3 regions of the Streptomyces sp. NPDC059477 genome follow, and region 1 is predicted to be linked to each of the others. Evidence: riboswitches for the same ligand, from Rfam matches in the RefSeq annotation. Region 1 holds a riboswitch; each other region holds the start of a gene.
What was found. A riboswitch is a leader RNA that binds a small molecule or an ion and turns the genes downstream of it on or off. The one in region 1 is predicted to bind cobalamin.
Positions count from the first base shown of each region.

Region 1 (7,048 bases):
GGATGGCGAGGACGCCGGGCAGCCGGAAGGTGCCGGCGGTCATGAGGGTGCCGAGGCGGATGCGCCGGGTCTCGCGGGCGAGACCGGCCAGGGTGATCCAGGCGTCGGTGGGTCCGGGCAGACCGTCGACGGAGCCCATCTTGACGAAGTGGTCCGACCGGAAGAATGCGTCGAACCCGAGGTCCTCGGTGGCCTTGGCGACGGTGAGGAGCGTGTCGTACGTGGCGCCCTGCTGGGGCTCGGTGAAGATGCGCAGATCCATGGCCTCCATCCTGCCCCCTGGCCCCCCGCCGGATCGCGCCGGTCCACCCCTGCGGGGCGCTCCTCGGTCGGGTGAACTTCGTCCATCCCTTGGCGGGGCGTGCGCGTCGGGGAGGCGGCCGGGGACGGCCGGGGCCTACCCCGCCTCCCGTTCGGGTAACGCCGCCGCCTCCCGGTCCGCCAGTTTGCGGAGCAGCTCGCGGACTCGGTCGCGGGACTCGTCCGCCGCGTCGATGGCCTCCATGCACTGCCAGTACGTCCCCTCGTCGGCCGCCGAGCAGGCCACGCCGACGAGGGCGATGCCCACCTCGCCGAGGAGTCCGCAGAGGTAGGTCAGGGCCTGCCGGGTGTCGCCCAGCTCGGTCAGCTGGGCCGCGCGCAACTCACCGGGGGCGAGGTGCGGTTCGTCCAGGACTCCACAGCCCCGGCCCGCCAGCTCGGTCAGGCCGAGCGCCTCGCCGCGCAGCTCCGGTGGGCCGAACACCGCGAGTCTGCTGCCGATCGCCTGTGCCAGGCACTGGGCCTGCCACACCTCCCGCAATGTGTCGGTCATGGCATCGCTCGCCGCCAGCGCACGCCTGCTCGTCACGATGAGCCGCACCGCGTCCATGGGCCGCCCCCGTCTGTCAAGACGCGCGCTGGTCCGCGCGTCCGCCCGAACTCCGTTGTCCACTACCCAGAGTGAGGGTCCGTGAGACGAAAAGCTAGAGGAAGGCGGAAATCTGCGGACAACGATTCGGATTCGGGCCCCGATTTGACTACACAGAGTGAAAATGGATTGGTTCGGTCCCCGAGTTGTCCTGACTCGTCCGTGATGCCGCCCCGTCACTCGGAGCACAGAAGATCACAGACACCGGCCGACCGGGCGCCCCCGGTGCTTCAAGGCGCCGGGAATCTCTGTTCGTTACGGTCGATCTTGGCGTCCAGCGCGGCGAGCGGGTCGACGCCGAGCACCTCGCACAGCTGGAGCAGATACGCCAGCACATCGGCGACCTCGTCCCGCACCCGGTGCGCGGCCCCGGGGTCGTCCATCACCCGCGCCGACTGCTCGGGCGTCAGCCACTGGAAGATCTCGACCAGTTCGGACGCCTCCACGCTCAGCGCGGCGACCAGATTCTTGGGGGTGTGGTACGGCTGCCAGTCGCGGGCCGCGGCGAAGTCGGCGAGACGGCGTTGCAGGGCCGGTACGTCGAGTCGCCGTCCACCACCGCCGGATTCCCCGCTCCCGGATGCGCCGCTCGCTGATTGACCGCTCACTGATTCATCACTCACGGATCAAGGTGTACCACCGTCACCCCGGGCGTTCCCCGGGCCCAGTCGGCGTCGCTCACCGCCGCGACGCACCGGAAGTGACCGGGCCCGGCCGCGTCGGTGGCGAGCCGCAGCAGCTCGGCGCGCTGACGTGCGTCCAGGCCCCGGTCGAGGCCGTCGGCGAGCACCGTCAGGGACCGCAGCGCCGGAGGCACCTCACCGGGCGGGCCGACCTCCAGCACGCCGGGGCCGGTGAGCAGCACCAGGGCGAGCGCGAGATACCGCAACTCGCCGTCGCCGAGCCGGGCCAGCTCCGTACGCAGTCCGGCGCCACGGTCGAGCAGGGCGCGGACCGTGCCCGGCGCGCACGGTTCGGCGTACACGTCCCGCACCGGGCCCCGGCAGCCGGAACGGACGGCCGCGACGAAGCGGGCGTGGCGGCCCCCGCAATCCTCCTCCTCGCGGAGGCGCCACAGCACCCCGGCGAGGTTGTCGCAGCCGCCGCGCAGCCGGGCGGCGCCGACGGGCACCGGGTCGCGCATCCGGGCGGGGCGGGGATCGACCGGGAAGACGGACCGCAGGGCCACCACCAGTTGTTCGGCGGCGGCCAGCACCCGGCGCTGTCCCTCGGTCCGCCCCGCCACCCGCAGCGGCAGCAACGGCGTGCCGAGCCGGTCGTCGGGCAGCGGGGCGCGGGTCACCTGGGCGGATCCGGCGGTGTGCCACGCCGCCTGCACCGCCCGGCGGCCGGGGTCGCGCAGCGCGGTCTCCAGCAGCACCACCCCGTCGGCGGAGAGCCGTTCGCCCACGATCCGCAGATCGGGCTCGGCCTGTACGGCGACGTCCAGCCGTACCCGCCCCCGGGGCCCGTCGGCCGTGCAGCCGATACGGAATCCCCGGCGCCGCTGGGCATCGGGCCGGGCCCGCTCGGGAACGCACGCGCCCGGGTCGGCGAACACCTCCCCCAGCTCCGCTCCCCCGGCGAGCCGCGCCAGCGCCTCGTACGCCCGCAGCGCGCTGCTCTTCCCGCTCCCGCTGGGCCCCGCGAACAAGGTCACCGGCCCCAGCGGGAAGACACCCCGCAGATGGCCGGCGAACGCCGACAGACGCAACTCGGTGAGATACGGACGCGCCCCGCCGGGACGCCCCTCGACGGACCTGGGCATGCCGGTGAACGTATGACGGTCGTACTCGGCTGAACCGTTTCGGCGCCGCGTTCTTCCTACGAACGGGCGAAGCGTGACGTGACGTGACGTGACGTGACGTGGCGTGGCGTCCGGCCGGGACCCGGCCCTCAGGCGCCCGGCCCGCCCACCCCCGCCATCAGGCCCTGCACCTCCGTGCCCGGCGGGGTCAGCAGGAAGACATTGCGGTCCACCCGGTGCATCCCGCTGGCCAGGCCGAAGACCACGCCCGTACTGAAGTCGAGGACCCGCTTGGCGACATCGCCCTCGGCGCCGGTGAGGTCGAGGAGGACCGGGATGCCGGCCATGAGGGTCTCGGCGACCTCGCGGGCGTCGGCGAAGATATTGACCCGCAGGACGACGAAGCGGCGGCGCGCCTCGGTCTCCGCGTCCGGCCGGGCCCGGTGGTCCACGGCGGACGGCCAGGCGTCACGTCCCCTCAGGGGTACGACCTGAGCGAGCCCTTCCCACTGTTCATCGGTGACGTCGCGACTGTTCACCGGCTCCCCCCGATCTGCCTCGTTCTCATCTCCTGCACCAGCCATTCTTACGGCAAGTCACCCGTTCGGCCGAACAGCGACACGGTGTGCGACCGGCTCGGACAGATGTGTGACGTACTGCACAGGTCCGCCGGGGAAAATTCTCCCGCCCCGGTGACGGATCCGGGACGGGCGTCCGTATCTCCTGTCGTACAAGTCGTGCGCGTCGTACGTGCCCTGTAGGTCGAACGTGTCGTACCCGCCGCACGTGCCCGTTCGTGTCAGGAGGCCGCATGCCCATCTCCCGCACCAAGGTGGGGAGCGTCTTCGTCTTCGGTGCCATGGGTCTTACCCTCACCGCGCTCGCCTATCCGGCCATGCTGGGGGTCGAGAACACGGCCGGTGACCAGAACCGGATCATCGCCAACACCCAGTGGGGGCCGCTGACCGAGGCGGACCGTGACTTCGTGGTGAAGGTGCGGGCCGCCGGGCTCTGGGAGTACCCGCTGGGCGAGCTGGCGATGGAGCGGGGCACGACACCGGAGATGAAGGAGGCGGGCAAGCATCTGATCGTCGGACACGCCGGGCTGGACGAGCTGTGCCACGAGATCGCGCCGGATCTCGACATCACGCTGCCGAACCAGGCGAGCCCCCAGCAGCAGCAGTTCGTGGCCACGGTCGCCGCCGAGCAGGGCAGGTCCTTCGACTCCACGGCCGTGCAGATCATGCGGGTCACCCACGGTCAGATCTTCCCCGTGGTCGCCAAGACCCGCGCCAACACCCGCAACACGCTGGTACGGCAGCTGGCCGACCTCGCCAACGACACCGTGCTGGACCACATCACCGTGCTGGAGAAGACCGGGCTGGTCAACCATGACCAGGTCAACTTCCAGCAGACCACCCCGCCCAAGCTCCCCAAGGACCAGCTGACCCCGCCGCCCCCGCAGCCCGGCGCCCCGGTCGTGGTCCTCGCCCCGCGCCCCGACCTGGGGGTCAACACCGCCTCCCCCGCGCCCAGTCCGTCGGCGACGGCGAGAGCGCAGGACGGACAGGTGGGGTAGGCGGGGTGGGTGGGGTGGGTGGGACAGGGGGCTGGGACAGGTGGGATAGCCCACACCCGTCCGGCTCCGGTCCAGGCCCCGCCCGGCGACGCCGGCTCCGGCCGCTGCGCCCGGTCCGTCCCTGCTTGTCATGGCCCGATCCGCGCACTACTGTCGCCACGCCTTGGTGAACGGGAAATCCGGTGTGATGCCGGTGCGGCCCTCGCCACTGTGATCGGGAAGTCCGGCTCCGGCCCTCACGGGCAGCCACTGGATCGTTGTGATCCGGGAAGGCGGGGCATGGGCGGTGGTACCCGTCAGCCAGGAGACCGGCCAAGGCGCGTCGTCCATCCACGAGGTGCTGGAGAGGGTCTGCTGAGCCATGCACATAGCCGAGGGTTTTCTGCCCCCGGCCCACGCGATCGCCTGGTCTGTCGCGTCGGCGCCGTTCGTCGTCCACGGAGTCCGTTCACTCACCCGTGAGGTCAGGGAGCATCCCGAGAGCACCTTGCTGCTCGGGGCCTCCGGGGCCTTCACGTTCGTCCTGTCCGCGCTGAAACTGCCCTCGGTCACCGGGAGCTGCTCCCACCCGACCGGCACCGGTCTCGGCGCCATTCTGTTCCGGCCGCCGATCATGGCGGTGCTGGGCACCATCACCCTGCTGTTCCAGGCACTGCTGCTGGCCCACGGCGGGCTGACCACGCTCGGCGCCAATGTCTTCTCCATGGCGATCGTCGGGCCCTGGGCCGGCTACGCCGTCTACAAGCTGCTGCGCCGCTACGACGTGCCGCTGATGGTCGCCGTGTTCTTCGGCGCTTTCGTCGCCGACCTGTCCACGTACTGCGTGACCAGTGTGCAGCTCGCGCTGGCCTTCCCCGACCCGGGCAGCGGATTCGTGGGCGCGCTCGGCAAGTTCGGCGCCATCTTCGCCGTCACCCAGATCCCCCTCGCGGTGAGCGAGGGTCTGCTCACGGTGCTGGTGATGCGGCTGCTGGTGCAGTCCAGCAAGGGCGAGCTGACCCGGCTCGGCGTGCTGCTGACCCGCAAGGGCGAGCAGCACCGCAAGGGCGAGCAGGAGGCGGTGGCCAAGTGAAGCGCGCTACGCGGATCAATGCGCTGCTGCTGCTCGCGGTGGCCGCCCTCGCGGTACTGCCGCTGGCCCTCGGGCTCGGCGACCACAAGGAGGAGCCGTTCGCCGGGGCCGACGCCGAGGCGGAGACGGCGATCACCGAGATCCGGCCGGATTACGAGCCCTGGTTCTCGCCGCTGTACGAACCGCCGTCCGGGGAGATCGAGTCGGCCCTGTTCGCCTTGCAGGCGGCGATCGGCGCGGGCGTGCTCGCCTACTACTTCGGACTGCGACGCGGACGACGGCAGGGCGAGGAGCGGGCGGCGGCGGCCCGGGAGGGCGGCGGGGGCACCGAGGGCGCCGAGGGCGGCGGCGGTGCGGCCGTCTCCCGGGGCTGAGCCCGCGTGCTGCCGATCGACGCGGCGGCGCACAGCAGTCGCTGGCGCCGCCGTCATCCCGTGGACAAGGCCGTGCTCGGGCTCGGTCTGACCGTGCTGGCGATCTCCCTGCCGCCCTGGCCGGGGGCCGCGCTGGTGCTGGCGGCGGCCCTCACGGTGCTGCTGGGCCCGGCCGGGGTGCCCGGCCGCAAGCTGTGGCGGGCCTACCGGGTGCCGCTGGGCTTCTGTGTGACCGGCGCGCTGCCGCTGCTGGTGCGGGTCGGCGGACCCGGCGGGTTCGTCGGGCTCGCGGACGGCGGGCCGGTGCGCGCCGGGGAACTGCTGCTGCGGACGTCGGCCGCCTCGCTCGGGGTGCTGCTGTTCGCGTTCACCACCCCCATGTCCGATCTGCTGCCCCGGCTGGTGCGGGCCGGGGTGCCCGCGCCCGTGGTGGACGTGGCGCTGGTGACGTACCGGATGAGTTTTCTGCTGCTGGACTCGGTGCGGCGGATCCGGGACGCGCAGGGGGCGCGGCTCGGGCACACCACGCGGGCCGCGCGGTGGCGCTCGCTGGCCGGGCTGGGCGCGACCGCGTTCGTGCGGGCCTTCGACCGGGCCGCGCGGCTCCAGGCCGGGCTCGCCGGGCGCGGCTACGACGGCACCCTGCGGGTGCTGGTCCCCGAGGCCCGGGTGTCCGCCCGTTTCGTGGCGGGCAGCGTGGCGCTGCTGGTCGCGCTGGGCGCCCTGACCCTCGTACTGAAAGGCCGCTGAGATGAGTGATGTCCCTCTGGTCGCCCTGCGGGGCGTCTCCTTCGGGTACGAGGACGGGCCCGCCGTGCTCACCGGGCTGGACTTCGGCGTGTGCGAGGGGCGGGCGCTGGCGCTGCTGGGGCGCAACGGCAGTGGCAAGACCACGTTGATGCGGCTGCTCAGCGGCGGGCTGCGGCCGGACGCCGGGGAGCTGACGGTCGACGGGCGGGTGGTGTCGTACGACCGCAAGGGACTGACCCGGCTGCGGACGAGTGTGCAGCTGGTGGTGCAGGACCCGGACGATCAGCTGTTCGCGGCGTCGGTGGGACAGGACGTGTCGTTCGGGCCGCTGAACCTCGGGCTGCCGGACGGTGAGGTGCGGGCGCGGGTGGCTCAGGCGCTGGCCGCGCTGGACATCACCCCACTGGCCGATCGGCCCACGCATCTGCTCTCGTACGGCCAGCGCAAGCGGACCGCGATCGCCGGAGCCGTCGCCATGCGGCCCCGGGTGCTGATCCTGGACGAGCCGACGGCCGGGCTCGACCCGGACGGGCAGGAGCGGCTGCTGGGGACGCTGGACGGGCTGCGGGCGGGCGGCACGACGGTGGTCATGGCCACCCATGACGTGGATCTCGCC
Region 1 covers NZ_JBHYUG010000028.1:72,585-79,632, reverse strand. Annotated here, with positions in the region: gene ACFXAZ_RS16935 (LLM class F420-dependent oxidoreductase) at 1-262, opposite strand, end outside; gene ACFXAZ_RS16930 (DUF6099 family protein) at 398-871, opposite strand; gene ACFXAZ_RS16925 (nucleotide pyrophosphohydrolase) at 1,141-1,440, opposite strand; gene ACFXAZ_RS16920 (AAA family ATPase) at 1,530-2,678, opposite strand; gene ACFXAZ_RS16915 (cell division protein SepF) at 2,807-3,241, opposite strand; gene ACFXAZ_RS16910 (DUF4142 domain-containing protein) at 3,469-4,236, shown strand; cobalamin riboswitch at 4,384-4,568, shown strand; gene ACFXAZ_RS16905 (energy-coupling factor ABC transporter permease) at 4,598-5,308, shown strand; gene ACFXAZ_RS16900 (energy-coupling factor ABC transporter substrate-binding protein) at 5,305-5,682, shown strand; gene cbiQ (cobalt ECF transporter T component CbiQ) at 5,689-6,432, shown strand; gene ACFXAZ_RS16890 (energy-coupling factor ABC transporter ATP-binding protein) at 6,434-7,048, shown strand, end outside.

Region 2 (7,048 bases), on a different contig from region 1:
GGAGGAGTTCGGCGACCTCCATACGGGCCAGGGGGGCGCCCAGGCAGAAGTGGACGCCGTGGCCGAAGGCCATGTGGTCCTTGTGGGGGCGGGTGACGTCGAACGCGTCGGCGTCGGCGCCGTGCCAGTCGGGGTGGCGGTTGGCGGCACCGTAGGCGGGGAGGATGGCCTCGCCCTGTCCTATGGTCCGGCCGTCGGGGAGCGGTATGTCCCGGACGGCGAAGCGCAGGGGCAGTATCCGCAGGGCCGGGGTGAGCCTCAGGGTCTCCTCCACCACGTCCGCCCAGCCCGCCTCGCCGCTTCGGACCCGGTCGAGTTCGCCGGGGTGGGTGAGCATCGAGACGATGGCCTCGTCGATGACGTTGACCGTCGTCTCGTACCCCGCGCTGATCATCAGGATGAGGGTGTCGCGCAGCTCCAGGTCGGTGAAGGCGCTGTCGGTCTCCTCGTCGCGGGTCGAGATGAGCAGCGAGGTCATGTCGTCGCCCGGCGCACCGCGTTTGGCGGTGACGAGACCGGCGGCGAGCGCGAAGAGCCGCTCGTTGTTGGCGGCGGCCTGCTCCTGGGTGAGGGTGGTGTCGAAGATGCCGTCGACCACCTTGCGGAAGTGCAGCGTCTCCGCGTCCGGCACGCCCAGGAGATGGCTGAGCACGGTGATGGGGAGGGGGTAGGCCAGCCGTTCCCGCAGGTCGATCCGCCCGTCCCCGCAACTGTCGGTTCCATCGGCGTCGCTCCCGGCCGCCAGGTCGTCGATCAGTGCGGTGACCATGCGCGCGACGATGGGGGCGAGTTCCGCTATCCGGCGGTGACTGAACGCGGGGGCGACCATCCGGCGGAGCCTTCGGTGGTCACCGCCGTACGCGGTGAACATGTTCTTCACCGCTATCCACAGGGCCAGCGGCCAGGTGGCGGCCGTCTGTTCGTAGCGCGGCCAGTGCGCCCGGCCGTCCTTGGAGACATCGGGGCTGGTGAGCAGGTGCTTGAGCAGGGCGGGATCGGCGACCGCCCACGCGGTCACACCGAGGACGTCGACGCGGGTGGCGGACCCGGCGGCGCGGAGCGTGCGGTACTCCGCCTGCCAGCCGGTGCCGTGGGGGTCCAGGACGAGGGGAGAGTGCTGTTGCATGAGGCTCCCTGGGTCGTTGGCCGGCCCCGGGCGGGACCGGCGTGGCGGACGGACCGGAACGACTGGGAGTGACTCTGCCCATCGGCACTGCGGCGCAGCGGTCGCCTCGGCCGGTTCGGTCCGGAAAGGGACTCTTTTCGGAAACCGGAAGTGCGCATTCATGTACGAGTTCCCGTGCGGGCGCCCCTCGACGGGCGGGCCGGAACCCGGAAGCGTCTCGCGGGTCCACGCGCGTGCAGTCGGAGAGCGGCATACCGACGGGCCGCCGACCGGTTCTCGAAGCCCAGGGGCTGTCCGCCGGTCTTCACATCGCCCACGCCGGACATCTGCCTTTCGCCGACGCTTCCTTCGACCATGTGTGGATGATGGGGACCTGGAGCATCTGACCGAGAACAGCGCCGGAAAGGCGGTCCGGGAGGCCCGGCGGTACTGGTTCCGGGCGGCCGGATCACCGTCATCGAGATCGACGACGCGACGATCCCGGGGGCCGGGGGCCGAACGAAGGACACCCGTCCCCCCTGTTCCGGCACGGGGCGAGCGGCGGGCGGTCAGCCGCCGAAGGCCGCCGCGTGCTCCCGTACCCACTGGGCGAAGGTCCTGGCGGGGCGGCCGGTGACCTCGGCGACCGTGGGCAGGACCGTGCGGCCCGCGAGGGGCGGGTCGGTGCGCATGGCCAGGAAGAAGCCGATGTCGTCGTCCCCGAAGCCCTGCGCGCGCCAGCGGGCGACCATCTCGTCCGGGCTCAGCTCCACGAACCGTACGTCCCGTCCGAGCACCTCGGCGATGACGGCGACCCGCTCGGGCGCGGTCAGCGCCTCGGGCCCGGTCAGCCAGTACTCGCGGCCGTCGTGCCCGTCGCCGGTCAGCACGGCGGCGGCGACGGCCGCGATGTCGGCCTCGTGCACCATCGAACTGGGCATCCCGGCGAAGCCCTCACGGACCACGCCCTCCTCGCGCACCGCGTCGGCCCACTCCAGGGCGTTGGACATGAACTCCACCGGGGCGAGGGAGGTGACCTCCAGCGCACCGGCCGCGAGCGCCTCGTCCAGCGCGGTCCGCTCGGTGCCGCCCTTGAGGACGGTCACCTTGCGCACCCCGGCGGTGACGGCCGCGGCCACGATCTCGCGGGCATTGTCCAGCGGGGCGTAGTCGTCACCGAAGCTGATCAGATGGGCGGCGGTGACACCTTCGAACACCGCCGGGAGACTCCCGGTGACGGCGAGGTTCCCGGCGACCGGCTCCGCCCCCTCGGGCAGCGCGGCGGTCGCGGGGTTCCGGGTCAGCGCCCGCACCCGGTGCCCGGTGGCCAGCAACCGGGCGACGAGCGGACGGCCGACGTTCCCGGTGGCGCCGGTGACGAGAACGGTCATGGAGGGGCTCCTTCGGTTGACTGCGCTGTGGCCACGCGCCACGTTAGGAACCGTTGCGGTCACCTTCTGTCCGCGTCTGCGGGAGTCACGACCTCCATGGAGTTACGGAGCCACGACGTCCAGGGCATCCGCTCCATCCACCCGGGTCCGCCGCCGTCCGCCGCCGTACGCCGGGCGTGCGCCCCGGCCCGGCGCGTTGATTCACGCCCCTTCATGCCCACTCCCACACCCATCTCATGCTATCGGGTGCGTTTAGTGTGCTTGTCGCATGTTCCGAGGACATGCCGGGCAAGCACCGCTCTGCCGAGACGGATCTCTGTAGCGGATCATCTCTGAAGGGGGAAACCATGCCTGTACTGTGCCGCCCCGCGGTAGCGGTACCCGAGTACACGATCACTCATGAACAGACCTTGGGTCTGGCCCGCTCCTTGTACGCCGGGCACGAGCAACTACCGCTCGCGCTACGGCTGATCGGCAACACCGGGGTCCAGAAACGCCACATCGTGCAGCCACTGGAGCGCACGCTCAGGCATCCGGGCCTGGAGGCCCGCAACGCGACGTACGAGGCCGAGGCGAAGGCCCGCGTCCCCGAGGTGGTCGAGCGGGCCCTCAAGCACGCCGGGCTCGGACCGCGCGACATCGATCTGATCATCTACGTGTCGTGCACGGGCTTCATGATGCCCTCGATGACGGCCTGGATGATCAACACACTGGGGTTCCGGTACGACTGCCGGCAGATCCCCATCGCCCAGCTCGGCTGCGCGGCGGGCGGCGCCGCCATCAACCGGGCGCACGACTTCTGCCAGGCGCACCCCGGCTCCAACGCCCTCATCGTGGCCTGCGAGTTCTGCTCCCTGTGCTACCAGCCCACCGATCTGACGGTGGGCAACATGCTGTCCAATGGACTGTTCGGCGACGCGGTGGCCGCCGCCGTGGTCCGCGGCTCGGGCGGCACCGGCATCGAGCTGGAGGTGAACGGCTCGTATCTGGTGCCGGACAGCGAGGACTGGATCGCCTACCGGGTGCGGCCCACGGGCTTCCACTTCCAGCTCGATCGGCGGGTCCCGGGCACCATGGAGCAGCTCGCCCCGGCACTGTCCGCGCTGGCCGCCCGGCACCGGCGGGACGCCAGCGCGCAGAACTTCTATCTGATCCACGCGGGCGGGCCGCGCATCCTGGACGACCTGAGTCACTATCTCGCGGTGCCGCCGGAGATGTTCCGCTTCAGCCGGGCCACGCTGGCCGAGTACGGGAACATCGCGAGCGCGGTCGTCCTGGACGCGCTGCGCCGGCTGTTCGAGGAGGGCGGCTGCGCGCCGGGGGCGTCGGGGATGATCGCCGGGTTCGGGCCGGGCATCACCGCCGAGATCTCGATGGGCCGCTGGACCACGGACGGCCCCGAGGGCACAGCGGAGACGGGCGCCGGGTCGGGCGTCACGGCGGACACCGCGGTCGTCATCGAGGCCGCCGCGCGGACCGCCGCCACCGCCGCCGCGCGGGCGGCAGCCGCCGCCACCACCGCCGCCGTGCCGGTCGAGGCCGCCCACGCCGTGGGCGCCACCGCCCCGGCTCCCGCCGGTTCCCCGCCGGAGGTGCCCGAGCGGGTGGTCCCGGTCGCCGCGGTGCGGGTCCGCGCGCAGGCCCCGGCGCCCGCGACGGGCACCGCCTCGGTGTCCACGGAGGGCCGGTCATGACCACGGCCGCGCTCGCGGACCGGTCGACGCGTTTCCGGGCGGTACCGGATCCGACCGGCCCGGACTTCGATCCGCTGCCCGCCCGGCCGCCGCACGACAAGCCGGTCGCCCGGAGCCGCAGGCCCGAGTCCCTGCCGGTGACCTGGTGAGCGGGACCCGGGCCCCCGCCGACGCCCCGGCGAGCGGAGGGCGACGACGGCGGCGCACACGGTTCCCGGGCCGCTGTTGCTGCCGCCCGGCCGGGGCCGGACCGTGACGGTCGCCGCCCAGGAGGTGACCTTCAAGGTGACCGGCGAGCACTCCCGGGCGGCCTCCACCTTCGAGGTCGTCGTGCCGCCCGGGTTCGATGTCGGCGCCCATACCCACACCCACAGCGAGGAGTTGTTCTACGTCATCGAGGGCGAGCTGGAGGTACTGGCCTTCGAGCCGCTCGTACGGTCCCCGGACCACTGGCGGGAGTGGGAGTCGGCCGCCGGTGAGCGGGCCGTCCGGGCGGGGCCCGGCACCCTGCTGTTCGTGCCACCGGGCTGCCCGCACGCCTTCGCCAACACCGGCCGCACACCGGCCAGGGTGCTGTTCCAGGCCGCCCCGCCCCCGGCCCACGAACGGTACTTCGAGGAACTGCTGGAGATCCTCGCCACGGACGGAGAGGTCGATGACTCGGCGATCGCCGCACTGCGGCTGCGCTACGACGTCCACCAGCTGACCCCGCTGCGCTACGAGCCGCCCGAGGGCCCCGGGGAACCGGAGGGGAGGACGCGCGAGGCGCACTGAGCGCGGGCACCCGCTCCCGTGCCGTGTCCGCTCCCCCGGGCACGGCACGGGTGTTCCCCGGCGCACCGAGCGGTTAGGGTGGCCTGTGCAGCTGGTTCGCCCCGTCCGCCAGGCGGGATGCGTCGTAAGAGGGAACCCGGTGGGAATCCGGGACTGCCCCGCAGCGGTGAGCGGGAACGACCGCCGTCATACGCACTGGGCCCGGACGGGCCTGGGAAGCGACGGCCAGTAGGTGACCTGACGTCGTCAGGACGTGCCCGTGAGTCCGAAGACCTGCCACTGCCCGCGCGCGGACCTCCGTGCGCGGACTCCCGGTGACCTCGTGGGCGGGTCGGCGTACGTACCAGGCGGATGACCGTGCCGTAGCGCGCGAGGTCGGGTCCCGCCGGGTCCGTCACCCTTCGCGTCCTCGTCCCGTCTCCGGGATCTCAGGGATTCATCTCGCGAAGGAGATCTCCGTGACCACCAAGTCCGCAGCCGCGGCAGCACGGGCGACCGTGTACGGCTACCCCCGTCAGGGACCGCGCCGGGAACTGAAGAAGGCCATCGAGGGCTACTGGAAGGGCCGGGTCGGCGCCGACGAACTGCGTGCCACCGCCGCCGGGCTGCGCGGTGACAACTGGCGTCGGCTGGCGGACGCCGGCATCGCCGAGGTCCCCACCGGTGACTTCAGTTACTACGACCATGTGCTCGACACGACCGTGATGGTCGGCGCGATCCCGGCCCGGCACCGGGAGGCGGTGGCCGCCGACGCCCTGGACGGGTACTTCGCGATGGCGCGCGGCACGCAGGACGTGGCGCCGCTGGAGATGACGAAGTGGTTCGACACGAACTATCACTATCTGGTCCCCGAGCTGGGCCCGGACACCGTCTTCACCGCCGACTCCGGCAAGCAGGTCGCCGAGCTGACGGAAGCCCTCGCCCTCGGTCTGGCCGCCCGTCCGGTGCTGGTGGGCCCGGTCACCTACCTCCTGCTCGCCAAGCCCGCGCCGGGCGTGGCCGCCGACTTCGACCCGCTGACCCTGTTGGACCGGCTGCTCCCGGTGTACGCGCAGGTCCTCGCCGAGCTGCGCGCGGCGGGCGCCGAGTGGGCGCAGCTGGACGAGCCCGCTCTGGTGGCGGACCGCACCCCGGCCGAGCTGAACGCCGCCGCCCGCGCCTACCGGGATCTCGGCGCGCTCACCGACCGGCCGAAGCTGCTGGTGGCGTCGTACTTCGACCGGCTCGGCGAGGCGCTGCCGGTGCTGGCGAAGGCGCCGGTGGACGGGCTCGCCCTGGACTTCACGGAGTCCGCCGCCGCCAACCTCGACGCACTCGCCGCGGTCGGCGGGCTGCCGGGCAAGCGGCTGGTGGCCGGTGTGGTCAATGGCCGCAACATCTGGGTCAACGACCTGACGGCGTCCCTTTCCACCCTGGGCACGCTGCTCGGTCTCGCCGACCGGGTGGACGTGGCCGCGTCCTGCTCCCTCCTGCATGTGCCGCTCGACACAGCCTTGGAGCGGGACATCGAGCCGCAGGTACGGCGCTGGCTCGCGTTCGCGCGGCAGAAGACGGCGGAGATCGTCACCCTCGCCGAGGGCCTGACCCGGGGCACGGACGCCATCGCCGCACAACTGGCCGCCAACCGGGCCGATCTGGCCTCCCGTGCGGGCTCGCCGATCACCCGCGACCCGGCGGTGCGCGCCCGCGCCGCCGCCGTCACGGACACCGACGCCCGCCGCTCCCAGCCGTACCCCGAGCGCGCCGCCGCACAGCGCGCCCATCTGGGCCTGCCCCTGCTGCCGACCACGACGATCGGCTCGTTCCCGCAGACCGCCGAACTGCGCACCGCCCGCGCCGAACTGCGGGCGGGCCGGATCGACACGGCGGGCTACGAGGAGCGCATCAGGGCCGAGATCCAGGAGGTGATCGCCTTCCAGGAGAAGACCGGCCTGGACGTCCTGGTGCACGGCGAGCCCGAACGCAACGACATGGTCCAGTACTTCGCCGAGCAGCTCACCGGCTACCTCGCCACCCAGCACGGCTGGGTCCAGTCCTACGGCACCCGGTACGTCCGCCCGCCGATCCTGGCCGGGGACATCTCC
Region 2 covers NZ_JBHYUG010000052.1:30,792-37,839, forward strand. Annotated here, with positions in the region: gene ACFXAZ_RS24535 (cytochrome P450) at 1-1,126, opposite strand, end outside; gene ACFXAZ_RS24540 (NmrA family NAD(P)-binding protein) at 1,675-2,496, opposite strand; partial or broken gene ACFXAZ_RS24545 (type III polyketide synthase) at 2,844-3,887, shown strand; gene ACFXAZ_RS24550 (hypothetical protein) at 4,187-4,339, shown strand; gene ACFXAZ_RS24555 (cupin domain-containing protein) at 4,413-4,964, shown strand; cobalamin riboswitch at 5,057-5,243, shown strand; gene metE (5-methyltetrahydropteroyltriglutamate--homocysteine S-methyltransferase) at 5,423-7,048, shown strand, end outside.
Region 2: linked by a shared signal. The riboswitch ahead of metE (5-methyltetrahydropteroyltriglutamate--homocysteine S-methyltransferase) and the one ahead of ACFXAZ_RS16905 (energy-coupling factor ABC transporter permease) in region 1 are both predicted to bind cobalamin.

Region 3 (7,048 bases), on a different contig from region 1:
TCGACGGTGTAGATCCGCACGGCGGTCAGCGCACCGGGCAGCAGCCGGAAGCCGAGGGTCAGCTCCGGTCGCCCGTCGCCGGTCAGATCGCGGTAGTAGGGCGTGAGCACGGGGCACTGGGCCCGGTCGGCGTCCGTCGCGCAGTCCGGCATCCGGGCGGCGGTCTCCCCGTACGGCGCCCCGGTGGCCGTGTAGTCCTCCGGGTGGGCGGCGATTTCCGCGCGGATCAGCGCCGCCGGGTCGACCTCGCGCAGATCGTCGCCGGGCGGGACGACGCCCCGCACGACCTCGCGGTCGGCCTCGTCCAGCGGGAACGCCGGGGCGGTGGCCGGGGTCAGCTCCGGCCACAGCCGCTCGGGACTGCTGGCGGTCGGCGCGGCGCCCGCGGCCCGCAGCTCACCCGCGTCACCACAGGCGGTCGCCGCCAGCAGCAGGGCGAGGGCGGCGACGGCGGGCCGGACGCCACGACGGGCGGCACGCGCCGGACGGCTCGGGGGCACGGCACTCCTGGGCGACGGGGGTGGGGGCGGGGGGCGGGGGCGGGTGTGACGGGCGGGGGAGACGGGCGGGGTGGGGGACCGGGGCAGCGTTCGATGCCCGGTACACCCTATTCGCAGGGAAGTCCCTTTTTGCGCACCGCCCGGGCGGGACGACGCCCCGCACCCCGACCACTCGGCTACCCGGCCACTCAGCTACCCGGCCACTTGGCCACTTGGCTACTCGGTCAGTTCCTCCAGCAGCCGTACGGTCGTCAGCCCCGTCCGCAGATACTCCACGAACAGATCGTTGTGCAGCGCCCAGGGTGAGCGGCGGGCGCGGATCAGCCGGATCGCCTGGTCCGCGGAGTGCCCCCGGTGCATCAGGGCCTGCGCCACCACCAGCCCCGAGCGGTTGTAGCCGTGGAAGCAGCGCACCAGGACCGTACGCCCCGCGTCCAGCGCGTCGCCCGTGGCCTGCGCCAGCCGGATCACCCCCGCGAGCTGGGTGCCGTCCAGCGGCCCGTCCGGTATGGGCCACACCTGGTGCTCGACCCCGGGATCGGGCCCGTGCCCCGGTTGTCGCAGCAGTGTCTGTACGAGATCGAACTCACCTCGGGCCACGACGGACCGCCGCTGCCCCGAACGCCCCTGGAACTCGTGCCCGCCCATCCACAGGCCGGGCAGGATCTCGTCCCACGGGTTCTCGGGTGCGGGTACGTCCCGTTCCTTCCCCCGGCTCTGCACAGGAGCCTCCCCACCAAGTCGACCCAACTCCTCTCAAAGGTAGCCGGGTTCTTGCCCCTGGAGCACCCCGCCTGTTCCCATGGGTCGGGGGGTGATGATGCATGAGAGGACTGCGCGTCGTACCGAGCCGGCGCCATGGCCAGGAGCGGCTCTACGTCTGTCTCCCGGACGGCCGGCACGTCGCCTGGTACGACAGGGAGGCGGCCCGGGTCCATCTGCTGAGCGGGGACCATGAGGACGATGTCCTGGCGGCCCTCGGTCCCTTCCTGACCGGCACGGTCGCGGTCGGCCCGCCCCCGGTGCCGACCCCGCTCGACCTGGCCCGGCTCGCCCTCCACCCCGACGACGACCTCGCCCCCAACCGCCCCGGCGAGGCCCTGCTCATCGCCCTGGACCGGGACCCGGCCCCGCCCCGGCTGCGCGCCGACCCGCGCCGCCGCGCCCTGGAGGCGGAGCAGACGGTGGGGGAGGCGCTGGACGGGCTCGACGGCGCGGGCTGGCACACCCTGCACTCGGTGCCGCTGCCCGGCGGCGACCGGGTCCACCACCTCGCGATCGGCCCGGCGGGACTGTTCGCCGTCCATACCCTGTACGCCCGTAAGCAGCGGGTGCGGGTCGCCGACGCGATGGTGATGCTGGGGCGGCGCGAGCCCCGGCCCCTGCTGCGCCGGGCCCGCGCGGACGCCGACCGCGCGTCCTACGCCCTCACGGCCGAGGTGCACGCCGTACTGGCGGTGGTGGGCGCGTCCCGGCTGGACGTCCTCGCCCTCCCGCGAGGCGTCCGTGTGCTGACGGACGTGACCCTGGGTGACCTGTCCCGCCAGGGCGGAGTCCTCAAACCGGCGGACGTGGAGGCCCTCCACGCGATGGCCCGCGACCGGAGGGCCTGGGGGCGGGTGTGAGGGGGGCGGCCCTTCGTCTGCGGCTGGGAGGTGGCTGGTCGCGCAGTTCCCCGCGCCCCTGGGCCGAGGGACCGGGCGTCGCTGCAGGGCAGTGGGGCCCGCTGGAACCTCCGATCACCGCAACGCCATCAGGGGCGGGGGAACTGCGCGAGCACCCACACACCACCCGCACCCCGCCGACAACCGCTGCCCCCACCCCCTCACGGCAAACCCGATCCACCAGCCCCCCAGAGCCCCGCCATCAGATCCCCGAACCCCCGAACCCGATCCACCACATCCCCCGCCCGAAACTCCAACTCCGCCGCCACCCCACACCCCTCCACCTCCCCCCACGTGACCGGCGCGGACACCATCTCCTCCCCCCGCGCCCGCAGGGTGTACGGCGTGGCGGTCGTCTTCCGCGCGGCGTTCTGACTCCAGTCGACGAACACCTTCCCGCCCCGCAGGCTCCGCGTCATCCGATGCACGACCAGCCGGGGCAGGGCCCGCTCCGCCTCCAGGGCGAGCCCTTTCGCGTACTCCGACACCTCCCCGGACCCGGCCCCCCGCACGGCGGCGAGCAGATGCAGCCCCTTGGCCCCCGAGGTCTTCGCATACGCCTCGATCCCATCCACCCCCAACCGCTCCCGCAGCCACAGCGCCACCTCGCAGCACTCCACGACGGTCGCGGGCGCCCCCGGATCGAGATCGAGGACAAGCCGGTCGGCGACGTCCGGGGCCTGGACGACCCACTGGGGCGTATGGAACTCGGTGACCAGATTGGCCGCCCAGATCAGCGACGGCAGATCCTGGACGACGACCATCCGGGCCGGCCCCTCGGCGCGCGGCACCTCGGCGGTGGTGACCCACTCGGGCGTACCCGGCGGCACATTCTTGGTGAAGAACACCTGACCGCCGGGCCCGTCGGGATACCGCAGGAAGGACACCGGCCGGTCGCGCAGATGCGGCAGCAGTACGTCGGCGATGGTCGCGTAGTAGTGCAGCAGCTCGCCCTTGGTGAACCCGGTCGCCGGATAGAGCACCTTCTCCAGATTGCTCAGCGCGAGCCGCCGCCCCGCCACCTCGGTGATAGGCGTCATACGATGAGAATCACACGAAATCAACCATATTCGCCTATTTTACGGGCCTCGAAAGGTGCTGATCGTGCGATCCATATGGAACGGAGCCATCTCCTTCGGCCTGGTCAGCATCCCGATCAAGCTGGTGAACGCGACCGAGAGCCACTCCATCTCCTTCCGCCAGATCCATGTGGAGGACGGCGGCCGGATCCGCTACCGCAAGTTCTGCGACCTGGAGGACCGCGAGGTCAGCCAGGCCGAGATCGGCAAGGGTTACGAGGACGCGGACGGCACGGTCATCCCCATCACGGACGAGGACCTGGCGCAGCTGCCCATCCCCACGGCGAAGACGATCGAGATCGTCGCGTTCGTGCCGGCCGACCGGATCGACCCGCTCCAGATGGGCACCGCCTACTACCTGGCCGCGAGCGGCACCCCCGCGGCCAAGCCGTACACCCTGCTCCGCGAGGCGCTCAAGCGCAGCAACAAGGTCGCCATCGCCAAGTTCGCGCTGCGTGGCCGGGAGCGCCTGGGGATGCTCCGGGTGCTGGACGACGTCATCGCCATGCACGGCCTGCTCTGGCCCGACGAGGTACGCGCCCCCGAGGGCGTGGCCCCCGACGCCTCCGTCACGGTCCGCGACAAGGAACTGGACCTGGCGGACGCCCTGATGGCCACCCTCGGCGAGGTCGACCTGGACGATCTGCACGACGAGTACCGCGAGGCCGTGGAGGAGGTCATCGCCGCGAAGGTGGCCGGCGAGGCCCCCCCTTCCCTCCCCGAGCCCGCCTCCGGCGGCAAGGTCCTGGACCTCATGGCGGCCCTGGAGAGCAGCGTCCGCGCGGCGAAGGAATCCCGCGGCGAGGAACCACGGCCCGGCGAGGAGGCCGAGGTCCGCACCCTGCCCGCCCGCAGGACACCCCGCGCGGCCCCCAAGGAGACGGGCGCGAAGAAGTCGACGTCCACGACGGCAAAAACGCCCGCGACCGGGAAAACGGCCGCGAAGAAGACCGCGTCCACAGCGAAGAAGACCGCGAAGCCCACCACCGCGAAGTCCACGGCCAAGAAGCCGACGGCGAAATCCACCACCAAGAAACCCACGACGAAGCCGACCCCGACCAAGAAGACCACGGCCCGCAAACGCAGCGCGTGAGGTGCTCCAGAGAGCGCGGGGCGCGCCCCGCCCTCATCTCGTCATCGAGCAGCGATCAAGCGCTCGGGATAGTGATCAAGCGCTCGGGATATCCGGCTTCGCCGCGATGAGCATGTTCCTCGGAATGACCACGAGCCGTTCGTCCGTCCCCACCGAGACCCCTGGCGGCAGCTTCTCGCCCAGGGATTCCGTGAGGTCCCGGCCCACGACGGCGATGTCCCCGTTCGCCAGCTCCCAGATGTCGGGGCAATCGGGATTGTCGGTCGTGATCCCCAATTCCTGCGGAGACTTCCCCAGTCGCCGCTTGAACGTCGTGGCCGGATCGGCTTCCCATGGCCTGGTCATGAGTACCCGCCCCCTCGATTGGGTCAGAGACATGACACGGTAGCAGCCGGTGTAGGGACCGGCTCGGCGCAGATGACCGAGAAAGGTCGCTCACGCGGCGGGACCGGGTGGGCCGAGCCGAAGGTGCTGGACATGATGGCCGAGTCCGGGGCGAGGGACGCCAACACGCCCTAGAATCCAAAGGCTTGTCACAACTGAACAGGTGCGCGACTGGGGAAAGCCGGTGGGAATCCGGCGCTGACCTGCAACCGTGTGCGGTCCTTGGGGCCGTGAGTCGGGGAACCCGGCGTGTGCCGTGCGTACCGCTTCCCTGTCATGGTCTACAGCGCGAAGCCGAGAGGGCCGTCCCGCCCGGTTCCGGTGAACCGGTGGCGTGGGTGCGTTCTTCGGTGACGGGCGTGGACCGCCGTACCGCACCGAAAGGCCCGGTCATGCCGCGCACAGCCGTCTCTCGTACTCTCGCCGCCGCTGCCGTCCTTGGGCTCGCCCTCGTTTCCGGCCCGGCCGTCGCCCATGCCGACACCGGAGCGTCGGCCAGGACCACCGCCCCGGCCGTGAACACGAACGCCCCGATCAAGGTCACCCTCACCGTGCAGGGGCCGGACGGGGTGCTGTTCAACGGGAAGGTGAGGACCAAGGGGCACGACGTGACCACCGTGAGCGGTGGTACCCACAGATGCGACGGGACCAACGGCGGGGTCAATCCCACCGCCGTCCCGACGCCCACCGCCGCTCTCGACGATGCCGCCCGCAAGCGTCACTTCACCTGGGACGGCACCTGGTACGCGTCGTTCGACGACTACTCCGTCGACACCATCAAGAACGTCAGCGGGGGCGGGGTCGCCTACTGGAACATCTCCGTCAACGGTGTCCCCACCCCCGTCGGTGGCTGCCAGTTCAAGCTGAACGCCGGGGATCAGGTGGCGTTCACCTGGACGGCGTTCTGAGCCTCTGGCCTTTCACGCTCCCCAGCGCACGGCGATCGTGTCACCCACGTTCACCGTGCTCTGGCGGGTGGCGGCGGTGAAGGGGGCGCCGTCGACGCTCACCTTCCAGGTGTTCGTGCCGCTGTTGGCCTTGCCGTTCAGGGCGGTGATCGTGCCGGTGCCGGAGGCCGGGGTGAGGGCGGTCACGCAGCCTGACGGGGTGGCCCCGGTGATCGCCGCGTCCAGCACCGCGCCCAGCGTGGTCGTACCTCCCGTGGGGGTCACCGGCACCGAGCAGACCTTCAGGCCCCCGGCGCCGTCGTCCACCGTCAGGGGCAGACTCGTCGCCGTACCGGAGGTGAACGTGCTCTGGCCCACCCACTGCGGGGCGCCGGACGTCACCGGGACCGGCGGGGGAGAGGTGAAGCCGCCGCCCGCCACCGCGCGCAGGCCGTCGATCGACGCGTAGGCGGCGGGGGCGGTGTCGGTCGGCAGGTACTTGAAGCCGCCGCCCGGGTTGAACTGCTGGGCGATGAGGAAGTCCACCGGTGTCCGGCCCAGGGAGGTCAGGAAGTCACCGGTCTGCGGGTTGATGCCGCAGGCGTTCAGGCCCGACACCGCCCAGCCGTTGGAGTCGGTGTTCGCCCCGAACATGGCGTTGAAGGCACCGCTGTTCGCCACCAGCTTGCTCTTCAGGAACGCCTTGGCCTGCGTGATGTCCGGGTCCGTGTTCGGGACGCCGGACACGCACAGCGCCGCCATCGCCGCGCCGGTCATGTCGATGTCGCCGGCCGCCGCGAGCTGGGTCGGGTTGCCCTCGGCCTTGCCGTAGTTCCAGCCGCCGTCATTGTGCTGGTTGGCCCGGATACGGGTGATCAGGGAGTCGCGGAGGGACTGGGGGACGCGGACCTGGCCGGACTGGGTCTTCGCGCCGTTCAGGGCCAGCGCCGCGAACACCGTGCCGTTGAAGTTGGCCGACGGGCCGAAGTAACCCGGCTCCGCCGTCTGCCAGTAGCGGTAGATGTCCGCGATCAGGTTGCGGGACGCGGAGACCCTCGCCGGGTCGATGCCCGCCGCGTAGGCGTTGAGGGTCGCGCGCTCGTAGTCGGTGACGACCGGGGTGGCGGACGGCCAGGTGCTGGTGGAGAGGAGGGCGCGGTAGACCGTTCTGGCGTTCTTGGTGGCGTCTGCGCCCGGTGTCACGTCCACGGCCGCCGTCCCGGCCGCCGCGAACGCGCTGAACGCCCACTCGTTGGACAGCCCCGACCCGGCGAACGAACCGTCCGCCGCCTGGAGGGTCTTGAGATAGGCGACACCGTTGGTCTTGGAGGTCGCGATCTGCGCCGGGGTCGCGGTCGCCGCCGCGGGCAGGGTGCTCAGCGCGAACGCGCCGAGCGCCGCGACCGAGGTGAGGAGACCACGCCGCACGGCGAGGTTCCGG
Region 3 covers NZ_JBHYUG010000059.1:21,729-28,776, reverse strand. Annotated here, with positions in the region: gene ACFXAZ_RS26270 (hypothetical protein) at 1-500, opposite strand, end outside; gene ACFXAZ_RS26265 (dual specificity protein phosphatase family protein) at 717-1,148, opposite strand; gene ACFXAZ_RS26260 (nuclease-related domain-containing protein) at 1,325-2,125, shown strand; gene ligD (non-homologous end-joining DNA ligase) at 2,326-3,204, opposite strand; gene ACFXAZ_RS26250 (Ku protein) at 3,260-4,336, shown strand; gene ACFXAZ_RS26245 (hypothetical protein) at 4,412-4,681, opposite strand; cobalamin riboswitch at 4,847-4,987, shown strand; gene ACFXAZ_RS26240 (DUF4430 domain-containing protein) at 5,113-5,628, shown strand; gene ACFXAZ_RS26235 (hypothetical protein) at 5,641-7,048, opposite strand, start outside.
Region 3: linked by a shared signal. The riboswitch ahead of ACFXAZ_RS26240 (DUF4430 domain-containing protein) and the one ahead of ACFXAZ_RS16905 (energy-coupling factor ABC transporter permease) in region 1 are both predicted to bind cobalamin.